One region of the Roseateles microcysteis genome, then DNA from elsewhere that is predicted to be linked to it. Evidence: predicted binding sites of a transcription regulator. Region 1 holds the regulator's gene; each other region holds the start of a gene.
What was found. The regulator FNR, encoded in region 1, switches genes on or off when oxygen is low (the NO sensors DNR and NnrR bind a similar motif). The targets are predictions, from matches to a motif close to TTGATNNNNATCAA.

Region 1 (4,889 bases):
AGCTGCAGAACGCAGCAATCTGGTCCCACAAGCCCATGGCCAACGCCCAGGTGGACGCAGCGGCCAAGGCAAGGCCGGCCAGACGAATGGCCCAGCCCGTGCCTTGTGCGCCCAGCGAGCGCAGCAGCGTCGGACCCAGCGCGAGCCCGATGCCCGAGGCTGAGGCAAAGGCAGCCATGACCAGGGCACCGGCAGGGGCGCTGCTGGCCAGGCCAGCGGTCAGCAAGGCGGATTGCAGCAAGCCGCAGGGCCAGGCCACCCAGGCCAGGCCGAGCAGACCGGACCGCGCCGGGGCGGACAGGGTGACCCGCCCGGCGCCAGGCATCGCCAGCCTCACCTCGCCTGCCTGCTCACTGACTTGCCTGCCAATCTGGCCCAGCCAGGCCGGTTGCCGGGCGAACACCAGCAGGTAAAGCCCCAGCAGCAGCGCCGCGCAATGAACCAGCAACCACAGGGGCCGCAGCCAGGCCGCAGCACCGCCGAGCCAGGCCAGGGCACCAACACTGGCGGCAGCGATGGCGCCACCAAGCGCGTAGCTGAGCAGGCGCCCAAGCTGGAAAGCGCCCATAGAACTGCGCCCACCGCGACTGCAGCCTGTCGCCGCCGCGCCGCACATCGCCAGGCAATGCGGCGTGCCAGCGAGACCCATCAGCAGGGCAGATCCGGCGAGTGCAGCATCCAGCATGGCAGCGTTCAGATGATTCGCGAGAAGCGCGCGCGTTGCTGGTCGGCCTGCAGATAGCGGTCGAACACCAGGGCCACGGCGCGGACGAAGTACCAGCCTAGCGCCGTCACCTGGATCGCGCCGGGCTCAATCTCGACCATGCCCGTTTCGGCCAGCGCGTGGAGCTTCTCCAGCTCGGCAGCGAAGTAGCGCTTGAAGTCGACCAGGTGCGCCAGCTCGATGGATTCAAACTCCACGCGGCCCTGGCACATCAAGGCCATGATGACCGCGCGGCGCACCAGGTCGTCGCGATTCAGGGCCAGGCCGCGCGCGGTGGGCAGCGCGTCATGACGCAGGGCGTCGTAATACTCAGGCAGCGTCTTCACGCTCTGGCTGTAGGTGGCACCCACACGGCCGATGCTCGAGACGCCCAGACCGATCAGGTCGCAATCCGGTTGCGTGCTGTAGCCCTGGAAGTTGCGATGCAGCCGCCCCTGGCGCTTGGCCACGGCCAAAGAATCGGTGGACAGCGCGAAGTGGTCCATGCCGATATAGCTGTAGCCATTGGAAAGGAAGCCGCTGATCGCACCGGCCAGCATCTGGATCTTGTCGCCGGCCTGCGGCAGCTCGGCCGCGTCGATGCGGCGCTGCGGCTTGAAGCGCTGCGGCAGATGCGCATAGCCGTAGAGCGCGATCCGGTCCGGCTTCAATGCCGCGACCTGGGCCACGGTGCGCGCGAACGAGGTGGACGTCTGCAGCGGCAGTCCGTAGATCAGGTCCACATTGATCGACTCGAAGCCCAGCGCCCTGGCCTCACGCATCAGGTCAACCACGCTGTCATGACTCTGCACGCGGTGCACGGCCTTCTGCACGTCCGGATCGAAGTCCTGCACACCGAAGGACAGGCGGTTGAAGCCGATCTTGCGCAGATGGGCCAGACGCTCGGCATTGACCGTGCGCGGATCGACCTCGATCGACACCTCGGCGCCCGGCTGCAGCCGGAAGGCCTGGCGCAGGTCGCCCATCAAGCCCTCGAGCTCGGCATCGCTCAGGAAGGTCGGCGAGCCGCCGCCGAAATGCATCTGCGAGACCTGCGGCTGCCGGTCGAGGTGGCGCAGCGTCAGCTCGATCTCCTTGCGCAAGGCGACCAGGTATTCACCGGCGCGCTCATGGTGCTTGGTGATCACCTTGTTGCAGGCGCAGTAGTAGCAGACCGATTCGCAGAACGGTATGTGCACGTAGACCGACAAGGGCGCGCTGCCCCCCACCATTTCCTTGCGCTGCTCCAGCGCCTGGATGTACTCGGTCTTGCCGAAGGCTTCGACAAAGCGGTCGGCGGTAGGATACGAGGTGTAGCGGGGGCCGGCGACGTCGAAGCGGCGCAGGAGGTCGGCATCGATGCCGGCGGTGGATTCGGTGAGCGTCTTGACCATGAACGCCACTGTGACCAAGCTCCCCGCCTTCAGACTTGATCCGGATCAATCTCTCATCGCTTGCGGCAGAGAACAATGCGCCAACGATTGAGGATCATCATGTTCACCGATACCGCAATGAGCGCCAGCACCCCTATCAAGCCCGAGCCGTTCAAGGTCGCCTGCTCCAGCTGCAATCTGCGCGAGCTCTGCTTGCCCGTCGGATTGAGCCAGGAAAACATTGACCAGATCGACAACATGGTCGGCCAGCGCAAGCAGGTGCCGCGCGGGGAAGCGCTGTTCCGCAGCGGCGACCCCTTCCAGTCGATCTTCGCGGTGCGCACCGGCTTCTTCAAGACCTGCGTGTCGTCGGAAGACGGCCGCGACCAGGTGACTGGCTTCCAGATGGCTGGAGAACTGCTGGGCCTGGACGGCATCAGCAGCGACCACCACAGCTGCGACGCCGTGGCGCTTGAGGACTCGCAGGTGTGCGTGATCCCGTTCAGCCGCCTGGAAGAACTGTCGCGCGAGTTCAATGAATTGCAGCGCCAGTTCCACAAGATCATGAGCCGCGAAATCGTGCGCGACCATGGCGTGATGCTGCTGCTGGGGTCGATGCGCGCCGAGGAGCGCCTCGCCGCCTTCCTCCTGAACCTCACGCAGCGCCTGCAGGCGCGCGGCTTCTCGGCTTCGAGCCTGGTGCTGCGCATGACGCGTGAAGAAATCGGCAGCTACCTCGGGCTCAAGCTCGAGACCGTCAGCCGCACATTCTCGAAGTTCCAGGACGACGGCCTGCTGGAAGTGAAGCAGCGCCAGATCCGCATCATCGACCAGGCAGGCTTGCAGCAATTGGTCAACGGCACGAACTGCGCCGCGAACTGACGTTCAGCGGGGCCAGTGAGGGGCGCTGCGGCGCCCTTTTTCTTCTTCATCCGGCATGCGGGCCATCAACACGCTGATGGCGCATGCAATGCTGATCACCAGCCACAGGACGAGAAAGGTCAGCGTGTAAACGCCCTGGCTCGACAGGCTCAGGTGCTCGCTGATCCAGAGCTCGCTGGGGTCGACCTGCGCGAAGACCAGGGCCTCCAGCACACCGGCCATCACAAAGGCCGGCCACAGCACGACCATCGCCAGGCCTCGCCCGCTGACCGGCTCGGTGCTCATTTGCCGCCCGTGGCCGCGTGGTTGCGGGCCCGCATCGCAGGCTGCTGAGCGGCATCGTCGATGCCCTCGGCCGAGGGCCGCGAGGCCTGCTCGATCACCGGATCGGGATGCGTGATGGCCAGGGTCAGCGTGGCAAAGCTCGCCACCACCACGGCGGCAGGGCCGCCAATCACCAGCCACATGAAGCGATAGCGCCACCAGGGCTTGGCTGCATGGATTGCGTCGGACATGGGGACTCCTTGCTCTGTATTCATCGTGGCACCACGAAGGTGGATTTCTCGGCGAGGGGGGCCGCACCCGCGCCATTCAGGACGAACTCTATGTGCTGAGCGCCAGCACCGGCCGCCGTGGCGGCCTCTGGCGGCAAGCGCAGCGCTACCGTAACCCAGCGGGCTTCGGCCGGCGCCAGCGTAAGGCTCACCGGCGCCGCGAGCTTCAGGCCCTGCAGACCGCGTGCATCAAGCTGCAGCATCTGCGGCTGCTCGGTGGCATTCATCAACTGCACGCGGTAGATGTTTTCGACCAGGCCATCTTCGACGATGCGGGCCAAGCTGGCACGATCACGTACCACGTCCATGCGCACCGGGGCACGCGTGGCCAGGCTGTAGACCAGTGCGATGCAGACCAGCAAGAGCACGGCCGAATAGACCATCACGCGCGGCCGGAACATGCGCCGTATCAGCTGCAGCTTCGTCAGGTGCTGCGACAGACCGTTCTCGGTGTCGTAGCGGATCAGCCCCCGCGGGTAGCTCATCTTGTCCATCACGTCGTTGCAGACGTCGATGCAGGCGGCGCAGCCTATGCATTCGTATTGCAAGCCCTTGCGAATATCGATGCCGGTCGGACAGACCTGCACGCAAAGCGTGCAATCGATGCAGGAGCCCAGGCCCTGGGCTGTCGGGTCCGCCTTCTTGCTGCGCGAACCACGCGGCTCGCCGCGCTCGCTGTCGTAGCTGATGATCAGCGTGTCCTTGTCGAACATCGCACTCTGGAAGCGCGCATACGGGCACATGTACTTGCAGACCTGCTCGCGCATGTAGCCGGCATTGCCATAGGTGGCAAAACCATAGAACAGCACCCAGAACGTCTCCCAGGGCCCCAGGCCGAAGCTCATGACCTCGGCGGCAAGCACCTTGATCGGCGTGAAGTATCCGACGAAGGTGAAACCGGTCCACAGGCCGAACACGATCCATGCAGCCTGCTTGCCGCTCTTGCGCCAGAGCTTGTTGAAGTTCCAGGGCGCCTTGTCGAGCTTGATGCGGGCCTGGCGGTCACCCTCGAAGAGCTTCTCCACCCACATGAAGATCTCGGTGTAGACCGTCTGCGGGCAGGCATAGCCGCACCAGAGCCGCCCGGCCACCGCTGTGAACAGGAACAGCGCGTAGGCCGAGATCATCAGCAGCGCTGTCAGGTAGATGAAGTCCTGCGGATACAGGACCAGACCGAAGATGTAGAAGCGCCGGCTGCCGAGGTCGAACAGCACAGCTTGCCGGGCATTCCACTCCAGCCAGGGCAGCCCGTAAAACAGCAACTGCGTGCCCCACACCAGCGCCCAGCGCCAGGCCGCGAACCAGCCGTGAACTGCGCGCGGATGGATCTTGTCCTGGGCCTTGTACAGCGAGATGACCTGGACGCTGGAATCTTCG
Region 2 (4,889 bases), 320 kb from region 1:
CAAGGTATTCCTTGGACAAGGGGCTCAACGCACAGGACGGCCGCCTGGCTTCCAGGCAGGGACGTAATCTGCATTTGCCAGCCATCGGGCCGGCTCAATCAGCGACTGGATGACTGCCGTCATGAAGGGCAGGTCCAGGTGGGCGATGTCGTCGTCGGCCTTGTGATAGGTCGGCGTTGTGGCCCAGCCCGAGACGGTGTGGGCCACGATGCCGGCCAGGGCCAGCTGATAGTTGTCGGAACGTTGGAAGAACTTGTGTTCCGGGTAGGGGTCGGCAGTGATGCTGAAGCCGCGGGCCTTCATGGTCTCGCCGAAATCCGAGCGTTCGAAGCCGGTCATCATCAGGGTCTTGGCCGGCAGCTTCGGGTCCTGCATGCCGATCATCTCGAACTCGAGGTTGGCGATGATGTCGGTCAGCGGAATCGGCGGGTTCTTGGCGAAGTAGCCTGCGCCCAGCAGCCCAATTTCCTCGGCGCCGAAGCAGACGAAGAGGATGGAGCGCCTGGGCTTTTCGCCGGCAGCCAGCGCGCGCGCCACTTCCAGCACGGCGGTGACGCCGGAGGCGTTGTCGTTGGCACCATGCATGATGGTCACGCCATCGGCCTGCATGCCCAGGTGGTCCAGATGGGCAGAGAACAGGATGGTGCCGGCCTTGGGGTCGGTGCCTTGCAGATGACCGATCACGTTCGTCGTGACCAGCTTGTCTTCGACGATGCTGCCGGGCTCGAGCGTGAGGGCCTGGCCGGGCGTTGCCGCCAGTTGGTCGAACAAGGCTGACGGCACGGCCAGCAAGGTGGTGCGGGGCCGGCCTTGCGGGCCTGGGGCGCGCATCAGCCGGGTTTGGCTGCCCATCTGTGCGAAGGTCTTGCGACCGTCTTCGCTGTCGCGCACGATCAGCAGCTGGACGCCCTGGCGGCTGGCGGCGCCGTACCAGTCCATCATGGGTGCAGTTCCCTTGACCAGGACGATCTCGTCATTGCCCAGGGCCTTGGGATCGTCGGAGGCGGCGATGCTCAGCTTGCCACTGACGGGCTGGCCGCTGGAGGTGAACAGCAGCAGGCCTTCGGACTGAGTCTTGCCAGCCGCCGTCAGGCGGGCCGGGCCTTGCAGGCGCGGCTTGGGCAGCACGGCCGTCTGCAGGTAGCTGTTGTTCATGCCCGGCGCCGGCTTGATGCCGAAGCTCTCGAACTGCGAGGCGACGTAGACAGCGGCGATGGTTTCGTCGCGCGTGGCGCTCTTGCGGCCTTGCAGCGCATCGGAGGCCAGGAAGGACTCATGGGCGCTGACCCATTGCTGCTTGACGATCCAGGGCGTCTGCGCTGTCTGGGCAGTAGCGGCCAGGCTCAGCGCAGCGCAAGCGCCGACGAGGAGAGATTGGAGAGAAAAGCGCACCGTCCGTCCCTTCGATTGATGGATGTGTTCTGAAGCGGCGGATTATGGTGGCGGGCGGGACGAGACGCCCTTGGTCACTGTGCGAGATGCGCTCAAACAGGCGCTCATTCATTCGCTCGAACAGGCGCTCAACAAGGCACTCAACGCTGCGGCTTCTTGCCCTTCGCAGCGGCTCCAGCGGCCTCGGCCGCAAACGCCAGCTCCAGGTACTCGCGCACATTCTTCTTGAAGAGGTCGCCGAGCTTGTGCAGCTTGATGTGGCGGCGCTTGCCCTGCTCGCCTTCCAGCACGCCGTGCCTGTCGGGCAGCTCGCTGCCTCGGCTGAACTCCAGCGCAAGGTGCTTGTCGTAAGAGAAGAGGGCGCAGACCGGCGACCTGGCCGAGAACAGCAGGCCGCCGTAGCGCACCTCTTCGCGCAGCCGCGGCCCGGCGGTGTGGATCAACTCGCGGGTGCGATCTATCAGGGCGAAGCGCTCGGCATCGCGCTTGCGCAGCTCGGTCAGGAAATCATCAACGGCTTCGGGGTTCATGCCCCGATTGCACCACCGAATCGATGAGGCGATTCAGCCCTTGCGCTGCGCCAGCGTCTGGTGGGCCGAGCCCGTCTGCAGCAGCGGGCGGTCGGCCTCCAGCTCGATCAGGGGCTGGACTTCCTGCATCGTTGCGAGGCAGCGCACCGTCAGTTGTTGGTAGGTCTGCGTGCCTTCCAGCTTCCAGCGGATCTCGTCATCGGAAAGCTCGCGCAAGACCTTGGCCGGCACGCCGGCAATCAACGAACGCTCCGGCAGCTTGAGCTTGGCGCGCACAAAGGCGCTGGCCGCGACGATGGCGTAGGCGCCGACCTCGGCCTCGTCCATCACCACCGCATTCATGCCGACCAGGGCATCGTGCCGCACGATGCAACCATGCAGGACGGCGCCATGGCCGATATGGCCATTGCGCTCGACGACGGTCTCCGACGCCGGGAAACCATGGATCACGCAGGTGTCCTGCACGTTGGCACCTTCGTGCAAGACGATGCGGCCGAAGTCGCCGCGCAGGCTGGCGCAGGGGCCGACATAGCAGCCCGGGCCGACGATCACGTCGCCTATCAACACGGCGGTGGGGTGCACGTAGGCGCTCGGATGGACGACGGGGATGACGCCGTCGATGGCATAGCAAGGCATTTCGCTCTCCGGGTTTACCCCGGTCAATCGGGGTGGCGGCGCCCTTGCGCCAAATCAAGTGCGACCTTACGATCTACCGACCGGTCGGTCAAGAGTGTTTGATCGGCAGCAAGGAGTGATCGAACAATGTCCGAGAGTCCCGAACTGGTGATCCAGGTCAGCACGCAAGGCGCGGTACGCATCTTGACGCTGAACCGCCCGACGGCGCTGAATGCCTTCACGGCAGCCATGCTGGCGTCGACCCGCGAAGCGCTGGCTGAAGCGGCTGCCGATTCGAGCGTGCGCGCCGTGGTGATCACCGGCGCCGGCCACGCTTTCAGTGCCGGCCAGGACCTTGGCGACCCACTCGTCAAGCCCGATCCAAGCCCCGGCGCCGCGCCCAAGGACATCGGTCATCTGCTCGACAGTTACTACATCCCGCTGGCGCTGCAATTGCGCGCGATGCCCGTGCCGACGATTGCGGCCGTCAATGGCGTGGCCGCCGGTGCCGGTGCAAATTTCGCGCTGGGCTGCGACCTCGTGGTTGCTGGCGAGAGCGCCAGCTTCATCCAGGCCTTCTCCAAGATCGGCCTGATTCCGGACTGCGGCGGCACCTGGCTCCTGCCGCGCCTGGTGGGTCGTGCCAAGGCCATGCAGCTTGCCTTGCTGGGCGACAAGGTCAAGGCCGCCGAGGCTGTGTCCATCGGTCTGATCGCCCGTTGCGTACCCGATGCTGACTTGATGAGTGAGGCCATGGCCATCGCGCAAAAGCTCGCCGCCATGCCCAGCCGTGCGCTCGCCGAAACCCGCCGCCTGATTGACCAGGCCATGGACCAGGACTTCGAGGATGCCTTGCGCGTCGAGGCCATGATGCAGAGCCAGCTCGGCTTCGCGCATGACTACAGCGAGGGCGTGCAAGCCTTCATGGACAAACGCAGTCCCCAGTTCAAGGATCGCTGAGCATGCTGTCTCCTCAACAGATTGCCGAACGCGTCCGCGACGCCATGTTCGCCAACGACCGCGCCAGCAAGGGCTTGGGGATGGAGATCCTGGCCATCTCGCCCGGAGGCGCCACGCTCACGATGACCGTGCGTGAAGACATGCTCAACGGCCTGGACATCTGCCATGGCGGCTTCATCACCACGCTGGCCGATTCGGCCTTTGCCTTCGCCTGCAATGCCTACAACGAGATGACCGTGGCCTCGGGCTTCGACGTCAGCATCGTGGCGCCGGGCAAGCTCGGCGACCGGCTGACTGCGGTGGCCGAAGAAGTGCAGCTGTCCGGCCGCACCGGTGTTTATGACATCACCGTGCGCAATCAGCGCGATGAATTGGTGGCCTTGTTCCGTGGCCGCTCGTACCGGCTCAAGGGCAAGCCCGTCGTTCACATCCAGGAGTGAAGTAGCAATGCCTGTGAAGAACCCATCCCCCGGCGAGCTGGAGTCCATCGAGACCGCCAGCCGCGACGAGCTGCAGGCGCTGCAACTCGAGCGCCTGCGCTGGTCGCTCACGCATGCCTACGAGAACGTGCCGCACTACAAGGCGGCGTTCGACGCAAAGTGTGTGCATCCCTCGGACCTCAAGACCCTGGCCGACCTCGCCAGGTTCCCGTTCACGACCAAGAAAGACCTGCGCGACAACTATCCCTTCGGCATGTTTGCCGTGCCGCGCGAGCGGGTGTCACGCATCCATGCCTCGTCGGGCACGACGGGCAAGCCGACGGTCGTCGGCTACACGCAGCGCGACATCGACACCTGGGCCGGCCTCGTGGCCCGCTCGATCCGCGCCGCCGGTGGCCGCGCTGGCGACATCGTCCACATCGCCTATGGCTACGGCCTCTTCACCGGCGGCCTCGGCGCGCATTACGGTGCGGAGAAGCTGGGCTGCACGGTCATCCCGATGTCGGGTGGCCAGACCGAGAAGCAGGTGCAGCTGATCCAGGATTTCAGGCCCGACATCATCATGGTCACGCCCAGCTACATGCAGGTGATCATCGAGGAGTTCGAGCGCCAGGGCCTGGACCCGCGCTCGATGTCGGTCAAGGTCGGCATCTTCGGCGCCGAGCCCTGGACCGAGGCGATGCGCCGCGAGATCGAAGGCAAGGCCGGCATCGATGCGGTGGACATCTATGGCCTGTCTGAAGTGATGGGCCCCGGTGTTGCCAGCGAATGCGTGGAAAGCAAGGACGGCCCGGTGGTCTGGGAAGACCATTTCTACCCGGAGATCATCAACCCCGAGACCGGCGAGCCGGTGCCTGACGGCGAGGAGGGCGAGCTCGTCTTCACCTCGCTCAGCAAGGAGGCGCTGCCCATCATCCGCTACCGCACCCGCGACCTCACGCGCCTGCTGCCG
Region 3 (4,889 bases), on a different contig from region 1:
ACACTGCCCCTTCCGTCCTCTCGGCAGTGCCTGTTCCCCACCGTGCCCCAAGCATTCTCCGCGTTGCGCCACTGGCTCACGCCCGTTCTGATCTTTCTGCTGATCCTGTTGGTCAGCGCCTGCGCCTTCATGCGCAAATACCTGGGGCCGGTCACGCTCGACCAAGTGGTCTTTCATCTGCAGTACGGCGGGCTGGACTATGCCGATCCGCGCATGATCTCGCGCGCCCTGCGCTACCTGTTCGGCAGCGTGCTGCTCGCGGCGTTGGCGACCTGGGCCCTGCGCCGCATCTCGCTGCGGCTGCAGCGCGGCCTGTGGCTGCTGCTCTTGGGTGGCGCCGCCTTCTCGGTCAGTGCCACGGTGGACGACGCTTGCGATGACGCTCAGGCCGATGCGATGGCGCAGCGCTATGTGGACCCGAGCGCCCAGCAGTTCGAGCAGGCGGGCCCGGCGCCTGACGTCTTGATCGTCTTCATCGAATCACTGGATGAGCGCTATGCCGAGCCCCGCCTGGCTCACGGCCCAGCCCTCACCGAGTTGGCCGACTGGCGAGCACGCGGCCAGCGCTTTGGCGCGATGCGCACGCTGGGCGGCTCCAGCTGGACGGTGGGCGGCCTGTTCAGCGCTCTCTGCGGCGTGCCCTTGCAGCCGGTGGGGCTGATGAGCCGCCATGCGCTGGAATACTCGACGCGCTTCTTCGATGGCGGTGCCTGCCTCACCGATGTGCTCGCCCGCCAGGGCTGGGAGCTGAGCTTCTACGGTGGCGCCTCGCTGAAGTTCGCTGGCAAGGGCTTGTTCATGTCCAAGCACCAGGTGGCGCGCCGCTTCGGCCGCGAGCAGTGGCATGGTCAGGGCGTGGAAGTGCCCGGCGAAGGCTGGGGCCTGCTGGACGCGGAGCTGGCCGAGGAGGCCTGGGCCGACATGCAGCGGCCGCGCGATGGCGACAGGCCGCGCGCCTCCTTGCTGCTGACCGTGAACACGCACGGCCCCTCAGGCACGGCGGACCCGGGCTGCGGCCAGTCCGAAGACGGCGAGCTCTCGGCCGACGAGCAGATGGCCCGCGCGCTGGCCTGCACCGACCATGTGGTCGCGCGGCTGGCCAAGCGCTTTGCTTCGCAGGCCGATGGCCGACGCAAGCTGGTCTGGATCATGGGCGACCACGTCGGCCCCACGCCGCTGCTGTTTGACGGCACCGACGAGCAGTGGCGCAATCGCAGCCTGTTCCACTCGCTGGCCCGCTTTGATGGCAAGGGCCGCGCCGAGTCGCTGCCTGCGGCAGGTCAACGCACGTTCAGCCATCTGGACGTGCTGCCCACGCTGGCTGAGGCCCTGGGCTTGCGCTGGCAGCCGCAGGCGCATCGCCTGGGTCTGGGTGTTTCACTGCTCGCGCAGGAACAACCGCCCACGCTGCTGGAGCAGCAGGGCTTTGAGCGCAGCAATGCCCAGCTGGCCTGCCCCTCGCCCCTGTTCCACCGACTGTGGGTGGACCGGCCTCAGGCCGAGGGAGAGCGCAGCAGGAGCACCGGCACCGGGGCCTGACGCACGATCATCTCGGCATCGCTGCCCAGCAAGGCGCGGCCCACGCCGCGGCGCCCATGCGTGCCCAGCACGATCAGTTGCGCGCCGCACTTGACGGCGGCATCGGTCACCACATCGGCCACCCGCTGGGCAAAGCCCTCGGCGAGCTGGGTCTCCACCGGCAGGCCGGCTGCCTCGACCCCGGCGCGGGCCTTGAGCAGGATCTGCTCGCCGCCCTGGTGCAGCAGGTCAAAGACTTCGGGCGTGATGCCCAGGCCCGCGCTCGGGTAGGCGTTGAAGGAGAGCATGTCCACCACATGGACGAGGTGCAGCCTGGCATTGCACAAGCGCGCCAGGCGGATCGCTTCGGCCAGACCGAGCTCCGAAGTGGGGCTGCCATCGATGGGCACCAGGATCTTGCTGTACATGAGCGCCTCCTTGCAAACCAGAGCCCATGCTCCCCCTGCGGGCGCGAGCGAGCATTGAGTTGGGTCAATTTTTGGACCATGAACAGAGCGGCCCGCCGCTCCTTGCTGAAGGCGGGCCGATTCATCGTGGAAACGGGCAGTGAGAGCTCAAGCTTTGCCGAACTTGCTCTTGGCGGCGCTCACGCAGGCGGCCTTGGCTTCGCCGGCCAGGGCTTCGCATTTTTCTGCGGCAACCTTGTACTCGGCATCGCGCTTGTCGGCGGCGGCGTCCTTGCGCGCTTCGCTGATCTTCTTGCCTGCCTTGGCGTCAGCCAGCGCGGTGGTTTCCGCCGCCTTGGCCTCCTTGACGCAGACGTCCTTGTCGTTGCCAGCCTTGTCGTCGCAGCGTTCCTTGGCTACGGCATAGGCCGACTCGGCCTTGGCCACGAGCACCTTGGTGTGATCGGCCGGCTTGCCGCTGAACGTGAAGTCCAGCTCGGCGTAGGCGACCTTCTCCTTGCCCTTGGCTTCTTCGATGCAGATGTCCTTGGCGTTCATGGCCAGGCTGTCGCAGGCGGCCTTGTCGGATTTGTAGTCGGCGCCGATACGGGTCTTGGCGCTGTCGAACTCGCTCTTGGTCATCGGTGCGGCGCTGGCACTGCCCCAAAGCGTCAGCAGGGCGCTGAGTACCAGGGAGGTGCGGACTTGGTGTTGCATGGTCATGGTCTTGCCTTTTTGAGGTGTGGGGAGGAGGAAGGGGTGAAGCTCAGGCGCGCGGCTCGCCGTCGCGGTTGACGGTGACGGTGTCGCCCGGAGGCTGGGTCAATTGCACGCGGTGCGAGCGGCCGCGGAACACATAGCTGACGTCCCAGTAGGAGGGTTGGGCCTGATCGCGCACACTGCTGCAGCGCTGCACGTTCTGGCTGGCCACCTGCTGGCCCTGTTCGTTGCGGCCGATGTTGGAGCCCAGTGCCGCACCGGCGACCACGCCGCCGACGGTGGCGATGTCACGGCCGGTGCCACCGCCGATCTGGTGCCCGATGATGCCGCCCACCACCGCGCCCATCAGGGCTGCCGGCACGTTGGCGCCGCGGCGCTCCGGCGCCACCTGTTCGCGCTCGATCCAGCAGCGCTGGTTGTTCGGTCCGACCACGGCGCGTACCGAGGTCACCTCGGCCTGAAAGGTGCGCTCCTGGCCGCGGCGGCGGTAGTCGCTGACCACCAGCGGTGCCGGTGCGTAGCGGTCGTCGTCGATTCGGTCATTGCGGGCGATGCGCCGCACCGAGGAGATGCTGTTGTTCATGCCCAGCGCTTCCAGCGAGGCGTAGCGACCCTGCATCAAGACCCGGCACTGCCCTTCGAAGTTCTGGTGTTCGCAGACTTCCCAGCGATCGCGACCGCTCACCACCACGGATGAGCTGCGGTCATTGAAGCCGACACGCTCGAAGTTGCGCACCGTGGCCTGGTTGTTGGTGAAGCTGCGGCCCTCGAAGCCGCCGCGTTCAAAGAATGTGATCTGGGCCAGGGCAGGGCCGGCCAAGGCGAAGCCGGCAAGCGCCAGCGCGTACTTCAATGATGGGTTCATAGGGTTCTCCGAAAGACCTCGGTCAGTCTGGCCGTCGCGCCACACGCTGCACAGCAGCCGGAGCCGCCATATCCGGTAGGTGGCGTCCTACCCGGACGAGGCTTGTAGGACTGCGCTGACAAGGCGAATGCCATGCTGCCGATGGCGGCTGCTCGTGGGTCCGGGCATGCTTTGGCCATCCACATGTCGTCCATGCCAACGCTCAACACCTATCTCATCGAAGACAGCGCGGTGATCCGCGAGCACCTCATCGCAACGCTCGAAGAGCTGGCGCCGGTCCGGGTGCTGGGCAGCGCCAGCGACGAGGCGTCGGCCCTGCAGTGGCTGGCCGCGCCCGACCATGCGGTGGACCTGGTGCTGATCGATCTCTTCCTGGCCGGCGGCTCGGGCCTGGGGGTCCTGCGCGCGCTCAGCAATCTCCCGCAGCGCCCGGTACTTGTCGTGCTCAGCAATTTCGTCAGCCCCGACATGCGCCGCCATTGTCTGAGCCTGGGCGCGGTGCGGGTGTTCGACAAGTCGAGCGAGGTCGAGGCGCTGCTGGACTACTGCGCCGAGCTGGCCGCCGGTCAAGTCAGCGAATCAAGTCCTGCTTGAGCGCGTAGTAGGTGAGCTCGCTGTTGCTCGTGAGGTTGAGCTTTTCCATCACGCGGCTGCGGTAGGTGCTGATGGTCTTGGCGCTCAGGCACATGCCCTGCGCGACATGGCCCACGGTCTCGCCGCGCGCCAGGCGCAGGAAGACCTGCAGCTCGCGTTCGGACAAACGGCTGTGCAGTGGGGCATCGCCTACCGCATCCTCAGCCAGGCCCTCGGCCAGACGCTCGGCCACGCCGGCCGAAATGTACTTGCGGCCGCGCGCCAGCACGCGGATGGCGCGCACGATTTCCTCGGGCTCGCAGTCCTTGCTGAGGTAGCCGCTGGCGCCCTGGCGCAGCAGGGCTGTGGCGTAGTGGGTGTCGGAAAAGCCGCTGAGCATCAGCACCGGCAGGCCTGGCATGCGCGCATGGATGGCGGCCAGTGCATCGACGCCGCCATGCACCGGCATGGCGATGTCCAGCAGCAGTACATCGACTTCGCCATGCCGCGCGATGTCCAGCGCGGCACGGCCGTCGGCCGCTTCGGCCACGACCTCGAAGTCGGCCTGTTCGCTGAAATACTGGCGCAGGCCGGCACGAACCAGCGCATGATCGTCCACGATGGCGAGCCTGATCATGGGCAGCCTCCAATCAGCATCCGGGAGTTGGTGTGAGCATTCGGCAAGGCCTTGAGAACACCCGCCTGGAAGCCGAGGTGGCACGTCGAACGGCGCAGTTGACCGAGCTGGCCCGCCACATGCAGACGGTGCGCGAAGACGAGCGCGCGCGGCTGGCGCGCGACCTGCA
Region 4 (4,889 bases), on a different contig from region 1:
CCGATCTTGATCGTCATGAGGAAAGCTCCTGGGTATTGGGAATTCTTGCGGCCCCGCGGTGCGTCAGGCGCCCGGAACGGCGAAGCCGCAAGGATACCCGGTCGCACTGCCGCCCGGGTTACCAAGGGCCATCAAGACACTGCGCGGCATCAAGCCTTCTTCAACACCACACGCACCGTGTCGGCCAGGTTCTCCGGCGTGAAGCCGAAGTGCTGGAACAGCACCGGCGCCGGGGCCGACTCGCCGTAGGTGTCGATGCCGACGACGGCTGCGCAGCCGTACTTCCACCAGCCGTCGCTGGCGCCCATCTCGACCGCCACGCGCGGGATGCCTTCGGGCAGCACCGAGAGCTTGTACTCGCGGTCCTGGCGATCAAACACGCTGGTGGAGGGCATGGAGACCACGCGCACGGCGATACCGCTCTTGGCCAGTTGGGCTTGCGCATGCAGGGCCAGCTGAACTTCGGAGCCGGTGGCGATGATGACGGCTTGCGCCTTCTTCTTCAGTCCGACTTCGCTCGGCTCGGCCAGCACGTAGCCGCCCTTGGCGATTTCATCGACCGCGGTCTTGGGCGCATAGGGCAGGTTCTGGCGCGACAGGGCCAGCACGCTCGGGCGCTGCGCGTTGCCGATGGCCATGGTCCAGGCGACCACGGTTTCGGTGGTGTCGGCCGGGCGCCAGACATCCAGGCCCGGAATCAGGCGCAGCGAAGCGACATGCTCGATCGACTGGTGGGTCGGGCCGTCTTCGCCCAGGCCGATGGAGTCGTGCGTGAACACATGGATGACGCGCTGCTTCATCAGCGCGGCCATGCGGATCGCATTGCGGCTGTAGTCGCTGAAGGTGAGGAAGGTGCCGCCGTAGGGGATGTAGCCGCCATGCAGGGCCACGCCGTTCATGATGGCGGCCATGCCGAACTCGCGCACGCCGTAGTTGATGTGGCGGCCGCCGTTGGGCACGCCGGCATCGTCAAAGCGCAGCGGCGCCGTCGACTTGGTGTTGGTGAGGTTGGAGCCGGTCAGGTCGGCCGAGCCGCCCAGCAGCTCGGGCAGCGCAGCGGTGAAGGCTTCCAGCGCCAGCTGGCTGGCCTTGCGGCTGGCCACGGTCTGCGCTTCGCTGTGGGCCTTGATGACGGCATCGACGGCGACTTGCGCGTAGTTGGCAGGCAGCACGCCCGCGATGCGGCGCGTGAACTCGGCGGCCAGCTCGGGGAAGGCCTCGGCATAGGCGTCGAACTGGGCGTCCCAGTCGGCTTCCAGGTTCGCGCCCTCGGTCTTGGCATCCCAGGCCTCGTAGACCTCCTTGGGCACGACGAAGGGCTCATGCTCCCAGCCCAGGGCTGCGCGGGTCAGCTTGATTTCGTCAGCGCCCAGGGCCTCGCCATGCGCCTTGGCCGTGCCGGCGCGGTTCGGGCTACCCTTGCCGATGGTGGTCTTGGCGATGATCAGCGTGGGCTTGGTCTCGCTCATCTTGGCCTTGGCGATGGCCGCGTCCACAGCGTTCACGTCGTGGCCGTCCACCGGGCCGATCACGTTCCAGCCATAGGCCTGGAAACGCTGGGCCGTGTTGTCGATGAACCAGGGCTGGACCTGGCCGTCGATGGAGATGCCGTTGTCGTCGTAGATGGCGATCAGCTTGTTCAGCTTCCAGGCACCGGCCAGGGCGCAGGCCTCGTGGCTGATGCCTTCCATCAGGCAGCCGTCGCCCAGGAAAGCGTAGGTGTGGTGGTCGACGATCGCGTGATCTTCGCGGTTGAATTCCTTGGCCAGCAGCTTCTCTGCCAGCGCCAGGCCCACGGCATTGGTGATGCCCTGGCCCAGCGGGCCGGTGGTGGTTTCAACGCCGGGGGTGATGCCCACTTCGGGGTGGCCCGGGGTCTTGCTGTGCAGCTTGCGGAAGTTCTTCAGCTCGCCGATGGGCAGCTCGTAGCCGGTGAGGTGCAGCAGCGCATAGATCAGCATCGAGCCATGACCGTTGGACAGCACGAAACGGTCGCGGTCGGCCCAGTGCGGATTGGCCGGGTTGTGGCGCAGGTGGCGGGCCCAAAGCGCAACGGAGATCTCGGCCATGCCCATGGGCGCGCCGGGATGGCCGGAGTTGGCTTCCTGCACGGCATCCATGGCCAGTGCGCGGATGGCATTGGCCATCAAATTGGTGTTGCGGGCAGCGGAGTTGGCCATGGTGTCTGTGTTGGGTTGGTTCTGGGGTAAACCCGGCATTTTACGTGGCCCGGCGATGGCGTCGATCCAGACCCTTGATCCAGGGCAAAGCAGGGTCGCGAATACGGGCGCAGGCTTGCGTCATGAACCCGCTGACCTTGCGCGTGATCCGTGAAGAACATCGAGCCCTTGCGGCCATGCTGCGCTCGATCCTTCTCCTGCTGGCCGAGCACCGCCGGCGCGCCACCCTGCCCGACTTCACCGCGCTGCGCGCCATGCTTTTCTATGTCGACGAGTTCCCTGAGCGGCTGCATCACCCGAAGGAGAGCGAGCTGCTGTTTCCGAAACTGCGCGCACGCGTGCCGGCGGTGCGCGAGACACTGGACCGGCTCGACGACGACCATGACCGCGGCGAGCGCGCGATACGCGACCTGGAGCATGCGCTGCTGGCCTTCGAAATGATGGGCGAAGCCCGCCGCAGCGCCTTCGAGCAATTGGCCGAGCGCTATGTGCAGGGCTATCTGCGCCACATGGAAATCGAGGAGCGCGAAGTGCTGCCGCTCGCGCTCGCACATCTGCAGGCGACCGATTGGGAAGACCTCGACGAGGCCTTTGCCGCCAACCGCGACCCGCTCACCGGCCATGCACCGGACGAGCCCTACCGCGCCCTGGTCGAACGCATCCTCAACAGCCTGCCCACGCCGCTGGGCCTCGGCCCGGCCCTCTAGGCCCCCTAAACTGCGGCTCCATGCGAGCCATCATCCTGGCGGCCGGGCGCGGAGAGCGCATGCGGCCGCTGACCGACCACACACCCAAACCCCTGCTCAAGGCCCGCGGCAAGCCGCTGATCGAATGGCATATCGAAGCGCTGGCCCGGGCTGGCGTGCAAGACATCGTCATCAACTGCGCCTGGCTGGAAGAGCAGTTCCCGGCCGTGCTCGGCGACGGCAGCCGCTGGGGCCTGCGCCTGCACTACTGCTTCGAGCAGCAGCGCTTTGGCGGCGCGCTGGAAACCGGCGGCGGCATCGCCACTGCCCTGCCGCTGCTGGGTGCCGATGGCGATGCGGCCTTCTGGGCGGTGTCGGGCGACATCTACATGCCCGGCTTCGAGTTCGACCCGGCCAAGGCCGCCGCATTTGCAGCCTCTGAACAACTCGCCCATCTGTGGATGGTGCCGACACAGGCCCAGCATCCGCAGGGCGATTTCGCCATCAATGCCGACGGCCATGTGCGCGCCGACGGCGGGCCGCTGCAGGTCTTCGCCAATATCGGCCTGTACCGGCCGGCGCTGTTCGGTGTCATCCGGGCGGGCGAACGCCAGCGCATGCGCGTGGCGCTGGACCATGGCATTGCGCTGGGCCGCATCACGGCGGAGCTCCATGACGGCCCCTGGATCAATGTGGGCACACCCGAGCAACTGGACGCGCTGAACGCGACCTAGCAGGCTAGCTGCGCACCACCTGCAGCGCCGGGTCTGCCAGCCATTCCGTGGCTGAGGCTCGCACACGGCGTTGCAGCTCGGCGGCGCTGAGCTGCTCGTCCGCGCCCAGCACGCCCACCCAGCGGTTGCGGCCGGCCCGCTTGGCGGCATAGAGCGCGCCATCCGCCAGCGTCACCACGCCCGCCCAGTCCACTGCGCGCGGATGCTGGCGCGACAAGGGGAAGACGGCGAAACCGACCGAGCAACTGCGGGTGACCTGCGCACCATCGGGCAGGATGAACGGCCGGTCGGCCACCATGGCGCGAGCGCGCTCGGCCAGTTCGATCGCATGCTCGCGCGATGCGGCGCGGGCCACGATCAGGAATTCCTCGCCGCCCCAGCGCACCAGGTAGTCGGCCTCGCGGAACACCGGCTGCAGCCGCTCGCGCATCTGCACCAGCACGGCATCACCGCCGGCATGACCATGCTCGTCATTGACCGACTTGAAGTGGTCGATGTCGACCAGGAAGAACACCAGGTCAGCGTCCAGCGGGGGAGCCGCATGGCCATGGGCCATGTCTTCGAAGCGGCGCAGGGTCCAGGCCACATCGGACTCGATGTGCTGGGTCAGGAAACGGCGGTTGCGCAGGCCGGTCAGCGGGTCGGTGAGGCTGGACTCCTCCAGCGCCGCGCTCTTCTGCTGCAAGGTGAGCGAAAGGCTTTCGAGCTCGGCCGTGCGGCTGCGCACCATGTCCTGCAGCACCTGCTGGCGACGGCGCAGGTAGCCGGTGCGCAGATGCACGATGATCATCAAGCCCAGCCACAGCAGCCCGATCAGCAGGGCGCGCGCCCACCAGGTCTGCCACCAGTTCGGCAGCACGTCGACAGGCATGCTCAGCTCATGCGGGCTCCAGGCGCCGCTGCGGTTGGTCGCCCGCACCCTCAAGGTGTAATGGCCTGGATTCAGGTTGCTGTAGCTGGCCACGCGCAACTCGGCGCCGGTGTTGATCCAGTCGTTGTCGTAGCCGTCCAGCTTGTAGCGGTAGCGGCTGCGCGCCGGGTCGCTGTAGTCCAGCGCGGCGAACTCGACACTGAAGCTGCGCTGGCCGGGCTTCAGGGCCAGGCCTTCGGCCGCCTGGCCCTGGCCCTGGCGGCGGCCGTCGATGCGCAACTCGGTCAGCACCACCGGTGGCTGGAAGCTCCAGCCGTCGAAATGGTTCGGGTCCACCACCAGGAGACCGCGGCTGCCGCCGAACAGCATGAGGCCGTCGCTGGTGGCGCCATAGGCCCGGAACCAGCCGGTGCCGAAG

Region 2: V3596_RS02835 (phenylacetic acid degradation protein PaaY) is a predicted target of FNR. The motif match lies at 2,657-2,670, and genes of this name have one in related genera.
Region 3: V3596_RS15245 (universal stress protein) is a predicted target of FNR. The motif match lies at 2,001-2,014, and genes of this name have one in related genera.
Region 4: V3596_RS19310 (hemerythrin domain-containing protein) is a predicted target of FNR. The motif match lies at 2,255-2,268, and genes of this name have one in related genera.

The regions. Positions count from the first base shown of each region.
Region 1 is NZ_JBAJMV010000001.1:294,249-299,137, forward strand. Features, by position in the region: gene V3596_RS01345 (sulfite exporter TauE/SafE family protein) at 1-685, opposite strand, end outside; gene hemN (oxygen-independent coproporphyrinogen III oxidase) at 694-2,097, opposite strand; gene fnr (fumarate/nitrate reduction transcriptional regulator Fnr) at 2,197-2,958, shown strand; gene V3596_RS01360 (hypothetical protein) at 2,962-3,243, opposite strand; gene V3596_RS01365 (hypothetical protein) at 3,240-3,473, opposite strand; gene ccoG (cytochrome c oxidase accessory protein CcoG) at 3,494-4,889, opposite strand, start outside.
Region 2 is NZ_JBAJMV010000001.1:617,098-621,986, reverse strand. Features, by position in the region: gene V3596_RS02845 (M28 family metallopeptidase) at 25-1,392, opposite strand; gene V3596_RS02840 (DUF1801 domain-containing protein) at 1,533-1,922, opposite strand; gene V3596_RS02835 (phenylacetic acid degradation protein PaaY) at 1,956-2,558, opposite strand; gene V3596_RS02830 (enoyl-CoA hydratase-related protein) at 2,685-3,497, shown strand; gene paaI (hydroxyphenylacetyl-CoA thioesterase PaaI) at 3,500-3,937, shown strand; gene paaK (phenylacetate--CoA ligase PaaK) at 3,945-4,889, shown strand, end outside.
Region 3 is NZ_JBAJMV010000005.1:197,920-202,808, forward strand. Features, by position in the region: gene V3596_RS15240 (sulfatase-like hydrolase/transferase) at 43-1,539, shown strand; gene V3596_RS15245 (universal stress protein) at 1,494-1,946, opposite strand; gene V3596_RS15250 (hypothetical protein) at 2,094-2,648, opposite strand; gene V3596_RS15255 (beta/gamma crystallin-related protein) at 2,692-3,510, opposite strand; gene V3596_RS15260 (response regulator) at 3,703-4,104, shown strand; gene V3596_RS15265 (response regulator transcription factor) at 4,082-4,720, opposite strand; gene V3596_RS15270 (sensor histidine kinase) at 4,753-4,889, shown strand, end outside.
Region 4 is NZ_JBAJMV010000007.1:126,059-130,947, forward strand. Features, by position in the region: gene gap (type I glyceraldehyde-3-phosphate dehydrogenase) at 1-17, opposite strand, end outside; gene tkt (transketolase) at 150-2,180, opposite strand; gene V3596_RS19310 (hemerythrin domain-containing protein) at 2,303-2,887, shown strand; gene murU (N-acetylmuramate alpha-1-phosphate uridylyltransferase MurU) at 2,908-3,600, shown strand; gene V3596_RS19320 (two-component regulator propeller domain-containing protein) at 3,605-4,889, opposite strand, start outside.